DNA from 2 places in the Bacillus sp. Marseille-P3661 genome. Region 1 is predicted to be linked to the other one. Evidence: predicted binding sites of a transcription regulator. Region 1 holds the regulator's gene; the other holds the start of a gene.

Region 1 (7,783 bases):
ATTAAAAACGTAGAAATTCCAATCGGTCAATTAGATAAAGCGCTAAACAATCAAATGATGTTCGATGGTTCTTCTATCGAAGGATTTGTACGTATCGAAGAATCAGACATGTATTTATATCCTGATTTAGATACATGGGTTGTTTTCCCTTGGACTGCTGAAAAGGGTAAAGTTGCTCGTTTAATTTGTGATATTTACAATACTGATGGAACTCCATTTGCTGGTGACCCTCGTGGTAACTTAAAGCGTCAGCTTAAGCGTATGGAAGAATTGGGCTTTACTTCATTTAACTTAGGGCCAGAACCAGAGTTCTTTTTGTTCAAAGTAGATGAAAAAGGCGAACCATCACTTGAATTAAACGATAAAGGTGGTTACTTTGATTTAGCGCCAACTGACCTTGGTGAAAACTGTCGTCGTGATATCGTGTTAGAGCTCGAAGAAATGGGCTTTGACATTGAAGCGTCTCACCACGAGGTAGCACCCGGTCAGCACGAAATTGATTTCAAATATGCTGACGTAGTTAAAGCTGCCGATGATATTCAAACATTTAAGCTTGTAGTAAAAACAATTGCTCGTAAGCATGGTTTGCATGCTACATTTATGCCGAAACCTTTATTTGGCATTAGTGGTTCTGGTATGCACTGTAATGTTTCACTATTCAGAGGTTCGGAAAATTCATTTTTTGATCCAGATGGACCGCTGCAATTAAGTGAAATAGCATACCAATTTATTGCTGGTATAATGAAACACGCAGAATCATTTACTGCAATTTGCAACCCAACAGTTAACTCATATAAACGTCTTGTTCCTGGTTATGAGGCACCTTGCTATGTGGCATGGTCTGCGAAAAATAGAAGTCCGTTAGTTCGTATTCCATCTGCTAGGGGATTAAGTACACGTGTTGAGGTTCGTAGTGTAGACCCTGCTGCAAACCCATACTTAGCATTATCAGTAATCCTTGCTGCTGGTTTAGATGGAATTGAAAATAAACTAGTTGCTCCAAAAGCTGTAGATCGTAACATTTATGTGATGAACAAGCAAGAACGACTAGAGCATGGTATAACTGATCTACCGGCAACATTAGCTGTTGCACTGGATAAGCTTAAATCAAATGAGGTAATAATGGCTGCTCTTGGTGAACATATTGCTGAACATTTTATTGAAGCAAAAGAAATCGAGTGGGATATGTTCCGTACAACTGTACATCCTTGGGAAAGAGAACAATATATGTCAGTTTATTAATAAGGGAAAAACCTTGATACATTTAGTATCAAGGTTTTTTTGGTTGATGTTTTAAGTACTATGTCAAAGCTATCAATCTAAAGATTGGGAGCTTTTGTGGACTTTAATGTTTGTAACTGCATCAAATTTAATATGAGAAATTTTTTTAGCAGTATCTTCTATTTTAATTTCTTGGCTATTTGTATTGACTGATTGAATAATTCCTACAGATGTATTTATATAGCCGTTGGCATAATAAGAAAGAGTCACTTCCAAATTAAAATTCAGCGCTTCCATCAACTGAAGATTAATCTCTTCAAGCTCTTGTTCATCTAAGAGTGGTTTGGTAACCTTCTGATCGCTTTGCCATATGTCTCTCAATACTTGAGTATGTTCGGGTAACATCATAGCAGTCCATTTCATTGTACCACGATCTTTAATCATGATATAGCCTCCTTTAAATGATAAAAAATATAAAATTGCTGAGCAGTGTGGTTATGATTTATAAGAACAAATATTCTCGTTTATATTGATATTAAAACACATGTTCGCATATAATGTAAAGAAAGGAGGCGTATTAAAATGTTAAAAATTTTAAAGAACGCTTTAAAAGATCATACGCTAGTTGAAATAATCTATGTGACCAAAAATGGAGTTATTTCCCAAAGGATAATATATGTAAAGGCAATTACTGAAAACAACATTAAATCTTTTTGCTATCTTAGAAAGCGAATAAGAATATTTAAAATAGAAAATATTTTAGCAGTGCTGCCTTATCAAAAAAAGGTATGTTAGATAAGGAATCAAATCTTTATAGTAGTTTTACTGCAAATATTTGATGAAAATAAGCGACATAAATAAAAACCGAGGGAGGTGAATAACTAACGGTTTACTTGTGAGGTGCAAAACGGTAAATCGTAGACCGAATCAAATTAGCAAATCACATGAACCTCACAGTAAAAAGGGATTAGAGATGCAATATCTCTAATCCCTTTTTACTTTTCATTTTTCCCCGAAACCACCCGTAAGTTGTCCAATTTCATTAGATGCCAAAGCGAGTTTGATATATAAGCGGAGAAATTTCGCTTAATTAGGAAATGGCACTGAAAATAGCTTAAATAGACGGAAAGATTCCGCCAATTTACTCGAAAAACGTAAAAATGGGTACCTTTGCTTTGCTTAATCGGAAAATCTCCGCTTATATACCCCAAACCAAGCTCTATCCTGCTGTTTAACCGAAAAATCTCCGCTTATTATTACTAACTCTGGTTACTCAATTATAATCTACATACTAAATCTCAAAATCAAGCACCCTCCAATATTTATTTCATACCCTGTGATTTACAGACGATAAGTTATTAAAATTCGCCAAAATGTTTATAAATCAATAAAAAACGCACTGTGAATTATAAAGTGAATTCAAGTGCGCTTTCCTATGTGTTTTACAATGTTTGCACCTCTGAAGTAAACCTATTAGGTGAATAACTCTCTCGGTTTATGTTAAATATTATAGTAAATTTCTATATAATCCGATTACTTTTCCTAAAATGGTAACGTTTTGAAGAATAATTGGCTCCATGCTTGAGTTCTCTGGCTGAAGTCGAATGTAGTCCTTTTCTTTAAAGAACCGCTTAACTGTTGCTTCATCGTCCTCTGTCATTGCTACAACAATATCGCCATTAGTGGCTGTTTGCTGTTGACGTACGATCACCATATCCCCATCCAAAATACCTGCTTCGATCATGCTTTCGCCTTCAATTATCAAGATAAACACATTTCCATCAGAGGGTATTAATCGATCTGGCAGAGGTATATAATCTTCAACGTTTTCTATTGCAGTGATAGGAATTCCGGCTGTTACTTTTCCGATAACCGGGACATTTATAGTTTCACTTTTGGGAATACTATCAGTATCATCATTCGTTAATATTTCGATTGCACGAGGTTTAGTTGGGTCTCTCCTAATCAGCCCTTTTTTTTCAAGTCTAGCTAAATGACCATGAACAGTCGAACTTGAAGCTAAGCCAACCGCTTCACCAATTTCCCGAACAGAAGGTGGATAGCCCTTTAGTTGTACTTGTTGTTTAATAAATTCTAGGATATCGTTTTGCCGCTTGGAGATTTTTGTCATAGTTACACCTCAATTTTGTTTTCCATATATTAATAGAATTATATCAAAATTGGTAAGTATTCGCAAACATAAGTTCGAAAATCTATTTGAAATGATTGAGACAATAGCTTTTCTGGACATATTTAAGAAATTATAGTAAAAATAGTGGAGGATTAAAGAAAGGGAGGCATTGAATTGTTATCAAAGGATAAGATAAGTAGAATTAACACTTTATCAAAAAAGGCAAAACTGGAAGGGTTAACAGCTGAAGAAACAGCGGAACAAAAAGAATTAAGAGAGGAATATATTAAAACGTTTCGTAAATCTATGGAAAATACTTTACATTCAGTTAAAGTAATAGACCCAGAAGGAAAAGATGTAACACCTAAAAAGTTAAAAGAAAGTAAAAATAGAAAAAATAATCCATTGGTACATTAATTTTCCTATTAACTAGCGTAATTTATAAAATAAAAAGGTATAATAGGTAGGGAAAGTTTGAGCCAATTTGACAAATTTTATTTAATAGTTGTACAAATTGTTTTTCCATCTTATTATGGACAGGAATATAAAAAAAGAAAGGATGAAGTGAATGTCACTTTCAATCGAACAATTGTCGATTAGCTCGATTCGTACATTATCAATAGATGCGATCGAAAAAGCTAACTCAGGGCATCCTGGTATGCCGATGGGCGCTGCACCAATGGCGTATAAACTATGGACTAATTTTATGAATCACAATCCTAGTAATCCAAAATGGTTTAATCGGGACCGATTTGTGTTATCAGCTGGACACGGTTCAATGTTATTATATAGTCTATTACATTTAACTGGTTATGATGTTTCAATCGAGGATCTAAAAGGTTTCCGTCAGTGGGGAAGTAAAACACCAGGTCACCCTGAATATGGGCATACTCCAGGGGTGGAGGCAACTACGGGTCCTCTAGGTCAAGGTGTTGCAACTGCAGTCGGGATGGCGATGGCAGAAAGACATTTAGCAGGTAAATATAATAAAGATGATTTTGAACTTATTAATCATTATACATATAGTATTTGTGGAGACGGAGATTTAATGGAAGGTGTATCAGCAGAATCAGCTTCACTTGCAGGTCATCTTAAATTAGGTCGCTTAGTTATTTTATATGATTCAAATGACATATCTTTAGACGGAGATTTAAATCGCTCGTTTTCTGAAGATGTCATTAAACGCTACGAAGCGTATGGTTGGCAAGTACTTCGAGTAGAAGATGGGAATGATCTAGATGAAATAGCAAGTGCACTTGATGCAGCGCGAAACGATTTAGAGCGCCCGACATTAATTGAGGTAAAAACAACTATTGGTTTCGGCTCACCAAACAAAGGCGGTAAATCTGCTTCACACGGTGCGCCATTAGGGGCTGATGAAACGAAATTAGTAAAAGAAGCCTATAAATGGACTTTCGCTGAAGACTTCCATGTTCCTGCAGAAGTATATGAGCACTTTGAAAAAGAAGTGAAACAAAAAGGTCAACAGCTTGAAGAACAATGGAATAGCTTATTTACTCAATATAAACAAGCTCATCCTGAGTTGGGAACAGAACTTCAAACGGCAATTGATGGACTATTACCTGAAGGATGGGAGCAAAGTTTACCAACTTATCAAGTTGGAAAAGATAAGCCTGCTAGCAGAGATTCATCTGGCCAAGCTATTAACGCAATTGCTCAAGCAGTTCCAAGCTTTTTCGGTGGTTCAGCTGACTTAGCAAGTTCAAATAAAACAATGATGAAAGATCAAGGTGATTTTTCTTCTAGCAATTATAGCGGCCGCAATATCTGGTTTGGTGTTCGTGAATTTGCAATGGGTGCAGCCTTAAACGGACTTGCTTTGCATGGTGGGCTAAAAGTTTTCGGTGCTACATTCTTTGTATTCTCTGATTACTTGCGACCAGCAATCCGTCTCGCAGCATTAATGAACTTACCAGTTACGTATGTATTTACACATGACAGTATTGCTGTCGGTGAAGATGGTCCAACGCATGAGCCGGTTGAACAGTTAGCTGCATTGCGTGCGATGCCGAATCTATCTGTTATTCGTCCAGCTGATGGAAATGAAACAGTGGCAGCATGGAGAGTTGCGTTAGAAAGTGAAAACAAACCTACAGCTTTAGTTCTTTCTCGTCAAGGTCTTCCTACAATTGAAGGAACAGACCAACATGCGTATGAAGGCGTGAAAAAAGGTGCGTATGTGGTAAGTAAAGCTAGTAAGGATACGCCAGATGCTATTATTCTTGCTTCAGGTTCAGAGGTCAATTTGGGAATAGAGGCGCAAGCTATTCTTCAAAAAGAAGGCATCGCTGTATCTGTAGTAAGTATGCCGGCATGGGATCGTTTCGAAGAACAAACGCAAGAATACAAAGAAAGTGTTCTTCCAAAAGCAGTTAAAAAGAGAGTAGCGGTTGAAATGGGCTCATCACTCGGTTGGAATCGTTATGCTGGGGATGAAGGTACAATAATTGCTATCGATACATTTGGAGCGTCTGCACCTGGAGAAAAAATCATGCAGGAGTATGGTTTTACTGTTGAGAATGTTGTTGCTAAGGTAAAAGCAGTGCTTCAAAAATAATTTAGATAATGTAGTAGCTCCTCTTATTAATATTAATGTAAGGGGAGTTTCTTTCTACTTTAAATATGTAATAAAGCTGTAAATCGACAAAACTAGTGGAATCTTTCACCAGTAGATGACAATCATTTCCTTCTATTTAGGCTATACTTTACTAGAAAAGGTAGAGTAGGAGGAATGACGATGAGAAGCTATCATATTCATCTACTTACAGAGGAAGTAGCTTACGACTATTTTGGCAAAGAATTGCTGATTTTTAATTTGTTTTTAGAAAATAGACAGACAGCTAATGAATGTCTTATTCCTATATTAACGAATCAAATTAACTACATTACCAATCCAATTTCGATCATAGAAATCAATCGGTTTATTGAAAAAAGTTTGAATATAAAGCCTTTATATGAACAAGATAAGATCCAATTTACTTATAAAATTCGAACAAAACGCTCACAGTCTATGGCTAAATTAGAAGTATATGACCAATATTTATTACTTTCGTCCGAAGGTAGCTATGAAGCGGAAACGGCTTTTTTTGAAACACTTCGAAAATATAGTCCTTACTTTTTAGCAATGGATTTTGAACATGGACGTTTTGGTTGGCTAAATCCGATCAAGCAAAGACAATATGTTTAATTGTGGGATTGTGTCTAAAACTATTGTATATTAGAATCGGTTTTAGTAAACTGTAGTTTAGGACAACCATGAGGAGGAAAGTGTTTTTATGTGGACTTATATTTTAGTTGGTTTAGTGGCATTACTCGCAGGTGTAGCAATTGGCTTTTTTGTTGCTAGAAAATATATGGAAAATTATTTAAAAAATAATCCACCTATTAATGAACAAATGTTAAAGGTAATGATGATGCAAATGGGTCAGAAACCTTCTCAAAAGAAAATAAATCAAATGATGTCACAGATGAATAAACTACAAAAAAAGTAATAAAAGCATTAACGAAAAGGGCGCTCATTATTGAGTGTCCTTTTCATATTAAGGCTATTATCTAGATTGGTGCATTATGCCATTTTTTGATCATTTGCTTAACGTGCGCGAGGGGCATATAATATATAGTTAGGAATAAGAAGAAAGATAAGGGATGACGATTATGTTGTTAAGCATACCAACTATTTCAATAGAAGATGCTCTAAATGAAAATACTTTTTATATTGATGTTCGCTCACCAAAAGAATTTGATGAGTTTCATATTACTGGGGCAATAAATATTCCTCTATTTACAAATGAGGAAAGAGCAAAAATCGGTACAACCTACAAGCAAATAAGTCAGGAAAAAGCAATCGAATTAGGTGTTGAGATTCTTTCAAAGAAACTTCCTGATTTTTATCATAAATATAAAGAATGTGCGGAGATGAATAAAGAAAAAACGATTGTAGTGTATTGTTGGAGAGGTGGAATGAGAAGCAGAAGTATAGTCTCGATTATGGCAGCTATCGGAATACCGTTATTTCAATTGTTAAATGGTATTAGAAGCTACCGCCAGCTAATTGCTGCTGATCTAGAAAGATTGGGATCTGAGGAGAAGCCTTACATTGTGCTAGAAGGTCTTACAGGAACAAGAAAGACTGATATCTTACAGGCACTTGAATCAGAAGGTTATCCAGTTATTGATCTAGAAAGGCTTGCAGGACATCGTGGTTCCACATTTGGAGCAATTGGATTGAAACCTCGTTCACAAAAGGAATTTGAAAAAGGACTGTGGGAAAGACTATCTGAGCTAAAAGAATTTCCTTATTATATTATTGAGGCTGAAAGTAAAAGGATTGGGAAAGTCATTTTGCCCGACTTTATTTTAAAGGGAAAAGATCGTGGAGTTAGAATTCACATTAATGCATCAATTGAAAGT
Region 2 (7,783 bases), on a different contig from region 1:
TACCTAATAATTCATATAGTTTGAGTTTAAACGCAATCATTATTGGATGAAAAGGAGTAAAATATACAATACCATTAGATTGAATAGTTCCAAGTTTGAATAAGTCTCTACCCTTTCGTCCTGCTGGATTCCCATTTTTAAAGCTTTTTATTTCTTTTTGATATTCATTAATAAGATCAATTGCTCGTTTCTTTAGATCCTCTGTTATAGTACATAAACTAGGTATTGAGTTTTTAATTTTAAAATATGTAATAAATCGACTATAAGCCTCTTTTAGATCATCACTTAATTTTATATCTTCTGGGTGTAGTATTTCAGCTTCGTATCTAGCGCTTTTTATACCATTTTCAACCCAATAATCTTCCCATTCAAAGAAGTCGCGATATTCTGAATGAAAATAAAACTCTCGATTTTCAAGTATTAATCGATTATTTTCTCTAATCCACTGAACATCTGTATTCGTTTCTCTTATAAGTTTCCATAATCGTTGGCCAGTGATTGGCATAGATTCTGGTAATTCATTTTTTAAAAGAAGAGGAATAGTAGCAGTTTGAAATTGAATCTTAATCTTTAATTCATCATTATCATTAAACGCTTCAGGCAGCGGAGTGAGAATTAACCTCTCGTCTTCTAAAACTGAAACTAGCATATTATCCTCAGAAACCTCTACTTTCTTTACCCCAATGCCATTTCCAAAACTTAATTCATCGTTTTCAAAATAAAGCGCAATAAAGTTATTAGTTGGATCTACAATATACATAGACCGATAACGGTCTAAATATATAGGGTCCAATGGTAAGACTGCAATATAGAATTCAGCCCCTAATGATGCTTTGTTATCATGTTTATATGCTAATTTAACAAATGTTGGTTTATCTTTTTTTGTAAAAATTTTTGCCCCAATATTTGTTAATTTCACATCAACTTCTAGACTCTCATTATATATCTTCGCTACTTTTAGGAAATCCGAAGATAAACTTTTGTCATTCCCACTTAGACTAAAAGAAATTTGCAACTCAACCTCTTCTTTTTGTTCAGGGTTAAAAATTACAATATGTCTCTTTCTTCGCCCCGCTGCAGTCTCCCTATACGGTTTGTCCCAAATTGATAATTTATCCTTTGCTTTTAAAGAAGTATAATCCACTTTTTTCTTTTTATTTAACTTTTTAAAGTCCTCGTTAAATTTATGAACCTTTGGAAACAATACTTCTCGCCAATTCTCTGCTATCAATTCCTTTGCTCCATCAGGCGAGAATCTCTTTTCTAACTCTTCTTCTTCCAAACCGAAATCATGAACTTTTCTAACGTAATCATAAAACTCTCTATTTTCTTTTAAACGTTCTTTTTGATCTTTACCTTTAAATTTTGCTAAATCTGGATCTTTAAAAAGTCCAAATTTATGATATTCAGCATCTTCAATTGACCCTTTTTGTAGTGTCGTAAATATATCTTCAAATTCAAAGAATGTTATTTGTTGAATTGATTGTTCTTTCATTAAGTTCTCTAGATTATCTAATAGAATAATTTGGTCAACCTTTTCCAACACACTATTTTCAATATCATTTTTTAAATTAGTAAATAGGGAGGAGGGGTGTAAAGGCATTCCCTCTTTTTGTAAATCACTACTACCTCCTTGAATTGAGTCCAATTGTTCCGAAACAATACTTACTAATGCCGTACTTTCCCAAACTCCTTTTTGCTCTCCAACTAAGTTTCGTAAAGTAACGAGGAAATCTGGTTTGACATATTCAGAAGTATGAGCTATGACAAGTTTTATGTTTCTAAAAGGAATATAAAATGTTGTATATTCCTCACCTAGCTCATGCTTATATTTAAATGTATTTATTCCTTCAATACTTTCTAACGCTTTTACTAACTCTTCAACATCAGATTCACTATCAAGTTGAAGATAAAAACGATCACCTTGTTTTAGCTCGATCTGTCTGAAATAATCGACTAATAAGGAAGATATATAATTATAGAATTGGCTTGACATACTGAGCATCACCACTATCACTTTTTTTATCTAAGATATTTAGATTATCAAATAATTTTATAATCTCTTTTTTGGAGTAACGATCAAATTTAATTCCTCTTTTTTCGTATTCTTTAAATAATTCATTTAAAGGTATGCGTTTATCCTTTACCGAGACAGCTGTTAGTAACAGTAAAAATTCATGTTTTACGTTAAGCACCTGGCCTAAACTGCCTCTAGTTTTAATAAATTGGTTTGCACCTAAATCCTCAATATTTTCACCATATTTTTTACAAACATTAGCACTCATACCTTCCTTTAAACAAGTAAACAAGACTCTAAATGCGGCAGGAAGGTCCTCAGAATGATCTACTACGTTAACCTTCTTATATATAGAATAATCTTGAATCCATTGTTTAAGTTCTTTTAAGAACTCTTGTTCATATTCATTGCCCTTTGCTTTAATTCTGTCATAAAGCTCACTATAGGGCATAAAACTTATTCCAGCCTTATTATCTTCATTTAATGAATTATGACTTAAATGAGAGATCGTATGTATATGTCTAAAAAGGTTAATTGACTTTTCTTTAATAAATTTAAATCCCTCTAGTTCGTCAGCAGCTTTTCTTCGTTTACTTATTGACTCCCACTCAAGTGCAAAATAAAGGGGATGAACTTTATTGAAATCCGATTCAGTATATTGCTCAAATTTTAGTAACAATTGACAAGCATACATAAAGACATAGTAATGTGTAAGCAATGGAAATGACGCTAAAAAATAGTCTTTATACTTACTTAAATATATAAGGTCTTCTTTATAAAGCTCGCTAAAAGAGTTAAGTAATGGCTGATACTGAACACTTTTTACTTTAGTTTCCTTTAATGCATCCATTTTACTTAATATCAGCTCAGTTAATATATCTTCGGAATCCTTAGTAGTAAAAATAGATGTTATTTCTGAATTGTTTTTACCAAAAACTTCATTTAAGAATTGACCGTATTTTTTTAATTCATTTTCCAATTTATCCTTATCTACTTTAATGCTCATATAATTAAATAAAAATGGATGGATCGGTTTAATTTCATCCTGACTAAATAAATATTGATCTAAAAACCTGGTAAAATCATACATTTCATCATCGTTATTAAATTCAACATTGCTTGCAATATATTCACTTAATTCATTTTCTTTTGATGATACATAAAACTCCCTATTACCCAAAGATTTTTCGTCATACTTTAGTTGACAAATGTTCCTAACATATTCCCCCATTACTTTATGAAATTTATCTCTAATTGCTCCCGTTTGCGAGGTGAATGGTAGAACATCTAAAGTTTTTCCAGTATCGTGATTTGTTTTTTTTGTAAAAAGTTCATTTAAGTACTCTCGATCCAACGTTCGAACCATCAGCTATTACTCCCTTTCAAATACAAAAGCTCCGAAATCATCACGCTTAATCATATAAAAGCGATTATCCTTAGGAAAATGAACAAGTAATTCCTGTTTCTTTTCCCCAAAAGCCATTATTTTTTCAATAAATTCAACGAACCTAATCGCATCTTCTTCGTCTTTTTTATTGGGTCTATACCCATCCCTTACTCTTGTTAATAACAAATATAATGGATAATCGATATCTAAAAAGATTTTATCATCACTATTACCACCATGATATCCAAGTACAATAGATGATTTAAAAGATTCCAAAACATCATTTGTGTTTGGTTTTAAATGGTCTATTGTCGGACGTAAGCTTAATTTTTGTGATAAACGATATTTTTCAGAAGGTTTATTTAAATAAATATACTCCTTTTTTGGACTTCCCTTCCATTTAAAAATAGCCGTTTTGATTTCATCATAAAACGCTTTTATTTTTCTTCTGTCTCCGGTATTAAAATAATAAAGGTTTTGTAAAAAGGCTATGTAACTACGATCACTAATGTTAATTGCAAAATCCTTATTTGTTAAGAAAGTGATTCTAATGAAAGACTCAAAAAACAAATTAAACGAGTGTTCTGTCAAGCTATCCTTGGAAACAAACGGTGTTAACCACTTTTTTGGAGTTTGATCTTTTATATACTGATCTATAACCAAGTCCCATTCATTAAGAGTATTCAACTCAACTACTAACTGATCAATAAAGATAGATCTTTTGTGGATTGGGTCAAGCTGACTCATTGCTTGCAATATAGGTGATCGATCTTTTCGATTAAATAATAAATTAGGTAATGAAAACTTAAGTACTTCAAACTCAGACATTAGTGTACGATTAGTTACATTATCCGGAATAACCAAATCCGCTACAAAGTTTAGAAAGGCCCGAGCAGAAATAACTAGTTTTTTCTTAATAATCGTTTGAATAATTAATTGAACAATTTGTTCTTGGACAAAAGGATTTTGTAACAATTTATAATTTTCGTGTACCATCGTATGGATCTGACTATTTTGGTCTTCCTTGAATGCTAGATAAAAAGGGTTTTGGTCAGAAGAGTTAAACACTCTTTGTAATAAAGACAAATAAAAGCTTGATGTTGGACCTTTTTCAGTAAGTTCAAACGAATGATAATCTCCAAAACTTAATAAATCAAAAACACTATCGCTAAAATGTGTAGTAATATTTTGTGAAAACAGGTCACTTTGGTGTATAAATTCTTCTAACTGTTTATACGAAAACTCTTTGTGTTGAGTATTGATAAAATTGTGTAGGACACCCATATTAATAGCAAGAATCACTTTCTCAGTAGATCCTTTTATTTTTTGATCCGAAAAATCCTGTAGAACCTCTTCTAAAGTCTCCATAGCATTTTTATTAGGTGAAAAGCTTTCGGTAGCATCATTAAAAATGGTGTAGCTCGCTAATAACTCCGGCTTTTTCTCAGCAAGATATGCTAAAAGATGTGATTTCCCATCCCCTACACTCCCACACAGAAGTATTAAATTACCTTTCTGTCTATCTTTATTTTGGTTAAGTATTAATTCTAGATCTAATTGAATTTTCCGATCTACGTGTAAGTAATTCTTAAAAGCACTAAACTGACTTGCATTTTCAATCGCTTCTTGGGAGGAATCCTTAAGTCTCCCTAATTCTCTTAGCAAGTAACTTTCACCAGTACCAAGATCCTTTGTAAGAATATTGAATGGTTCAATTTTTTCATCATCTATATTAATAATCTTTTGCTTTTCTTCATTATAATTATTATTCACTTGGTCTTCTTGACTAACATTGGCGTCATGTTCAAAACGTCCTGCACCCAATATTTCTAGTATTTGCTTTTTCACGATTTCCTGAATATTTTCCTTCTGAGGTGGTTTTGGTGTTTCATAAACAGGGACTTTAAGTTGTTCAAGTGAATAAACTTCATAAAACCATACCCCAATCTTATACATTTCTTTATGCAATTTAAAAGCTACCGTAATATCATTAAACTCTCCATCATGAGCAGCTTTGTTTCCAGACATACGGATCGTGTCTAACGATTGTTGCATTTCTGGTATAATATAACCTTCCCTTGATAGGAATGATATCTTGTCAAATAAAGTTGTTAAGTATGGAGGATCTATATTTTCTTGTTTAAAAACATCATTTAAAATAGCTTCAGCAAATAATCTAGCTTTTACAATAGAGCTGCTTGGATCATGGAATAAAAGCTCTTCCATCTTTTTAGCATTTTGAGCAGCTATTGGATTGATTTCCTCTAAGAAACCTAAAAAGTATTCCGAACTCACTTCTTAATCATCTCCGATTTATTATACTTATTATTTAATATTACCATATTTCCCCTCTATTTAATAAATAAGGCGATATCGAAATTTGTCAATTAATTTGATTACTTATAAAACGAATAATAGTTCGGCTTTTTAGTTGTATATCATAAAAAAAACAATTATAATCAAATTAACAATTTACGTACGTAATCAGGAGGTTTAGATATGGACGCAACTTTTAGTTATAATTTTCCAGCTATCAGAGGGATTCAAGCAGGCAAAGAGTATTTTGTTGCTATGTGCCCTTTACGAATTATTCCTAAAATATTTCTATTTGATGAGGAAGAAATCCCACCCGAACATAGAGCACAAAGAATTCTAAATAAAGCTAGAATACCGGAAATGACAAATTATATTGTAGAAAACCAGAATGATTATGTTTTTTCATCTATTACAGCATCAATTGATGGTGATATTCAATTCTATCCATTTAATAGCGAACCTACCTCAAAAGATTTGGGGCAATTAAGAATTGCTCTAGACGCTAGATTTTTAATAAATGACGGCCAACATAGACGAGCTGCTATTGAGGAAGCTTTAAAGATTTCACCTGAACTTGGCAACGAAACAATCTCTGTTGTATTTTTTCACGATGAGGGTCTACGAAAATCTCAGCAAATATTTTCTGATTTAAATCGGCACGCGGTTAATACTACATCATCAATTGGAATTCTTTATGACCATCGTGATCGATTAGCTTTACTAACAAAGGACATAATATCAACAGTTCCTTTACTAAATAGATATACAGATAAAGAAAGGGTGTCTTTATCCAAAAATTCTCCAAAAATACTAGCCTTAAATCATATTTTTAATACAAATCTCAAATTATTAGGGAAAAGTAAAGGCGACGAAATCACTCTAGAAGATGATGAATTTCTACGAGAATTTTGGCGTGTCTTGTGCGAAACTATTGTAGAATGGGATTTGGTCTTTAAAAAAGAATTAACAACACGGGAATTACGAGCAAATTTCATTGTCGGGCATGGTGTATTTATTGAAGCAGTTGGATTAGTCGGCTATTATTTAAGGAATTACCATCAAATAGATTGGATCTATTATATTGAAAAACTATCAAAAATTGACTGGAATAGAAGTAATACAAATGATTGGCTTGGTCGCTCCTTTAACCAAAATGGACGGATCCAAAAAACTACCTATACAATTCAACTAACCTCTAATAGAATCAAACAGTTAATAGGGTTACCTTTGACAGAATCGGAGCAAGCACTGGAAGATAAATATTTTAAAGGAGTAGTTTAATATGGAAAATGGCATCATTAGTAATCTACTTAATAAGAATATGAGTTTCGTAGATGAAGCAAAAGAGCAGATAAAAAAAGCATATAAACTTGATGATCGCCCGTGGGTAGTAGGTTATAGTGGCGGAAAAGATTCTACAGTAGTAGTTCAACTTGTCTTTGAAGCCCTAAGTGAGATGCCTAATGAAGAATTACATAAAAAGGTTTATGTAATTTCTTCTGATACATTAGTAGAAACGCCCTTAATCATAAATTCTATTAATAAAACTTTAAGAAGAATTCAGGACGAAGCTTTAAACAGAGACTTACCCTTTGAAACTCACAAAGTTAAACCTGTTTATGAGAATTCTTTTTGGGTAAATATCATTGGCAAAGGCTATCCCACCCCAAACCAAAAATTCAGATGGTGCACAGATCGATTAAAAATAGATCCGGCGAATCAATTTATTATGGATAAGGTGTCGTCGTTCGGAGAAGTTATTATGGTTCTAGGAGTTCGTGAAGATGAAAGTCAAACACGCGGAAATGTTATTCGTTCTCATTCTGTAGATGGAAAGACTTTTATGCGCCATTCAACTTTAACAAATGCCTATGTCTATGCTCCTATCAGAAGTTTTACCTTAGATGATGTTTGGTACTACCTTTTAAATCACCCGTCACCATGGGGTGATGACAATCATGAACTCAATCGACTTTATCAAGATTCCAATAGCGGAGAATGTCCTCTCGTTGTTGATAAAACAATAAAAGAAAGTGCCGGTTCATGTGGGAATAGTCGTTTTG

What was found. The regulator LexA, encoded in region 1, represses DNA repair genes until DNA is damaged. The targets are predictions, from matches to a motif close to CGAACATATGTTCG.
Region 2: dndB (DNA sulfur modification protein DndB) is a predicted target of LexA. The motif match lies at 5,813-5,826, and genes of this name have one in related genera.

Annotation. Positions count from the first base shown of each region.
Region 1 covers NZ_LT965954.1:36,582-44,364, reverse strand. Annotated here, with positions in the region: gene glnA (type I glutamate--ammonia ligase) at 1-1,242, shown strand, start outside; gene C1724_RS11130 (YolD-like family protein) at 1,315-1,665, opposite strand; gene C1724_RS11125 (hypothetical protein) at 1,804-2,016, shown strand; gene lexA (transcriptional repressor LexA) at 2,729-3,352, opposite strand; gene C1724_RS11115 (DUF896 domain-containing protein) at 3,527-3,769, shown strand; gene tkt (transketolase) at 3,921-5,930, shown strand; gene sirA (sporulation inhibitor of replication protein SirA) at 6,111-6,560, shown strand; gene C1724_RS11100 (YneF family protein) at 6,649-6,864, shown strand; gene mnmH (tRNA 2-selenouridine(34) synthase MnmH) at 7,028-7,783, shown strand, end outside.
Region 2 covers NZ_LT965953.1:1,372,253-1,380,035, forward strand. Annotated here, with positions in the region: gene dptH (DNA phosphorothioation-dependent restriction protein DptH) at 1-1,996, opposite strand, end outside; gene dptG (DNA phosphorothioation-dependent restriction protein DptG) at 1,977-3,383, opposite strand; gene dptF (DNA phosphorothioation-dependent restriction protein DptF) at 3,390-5,699, opposite strand; gene dndB (DNA sulfur modification protein DndB) at 5,904-7,001, shown strand; gene dndC (DNA phosphorothioation system sulfurtransferase DndC) at 7,003-7,783, shown strand, end outside.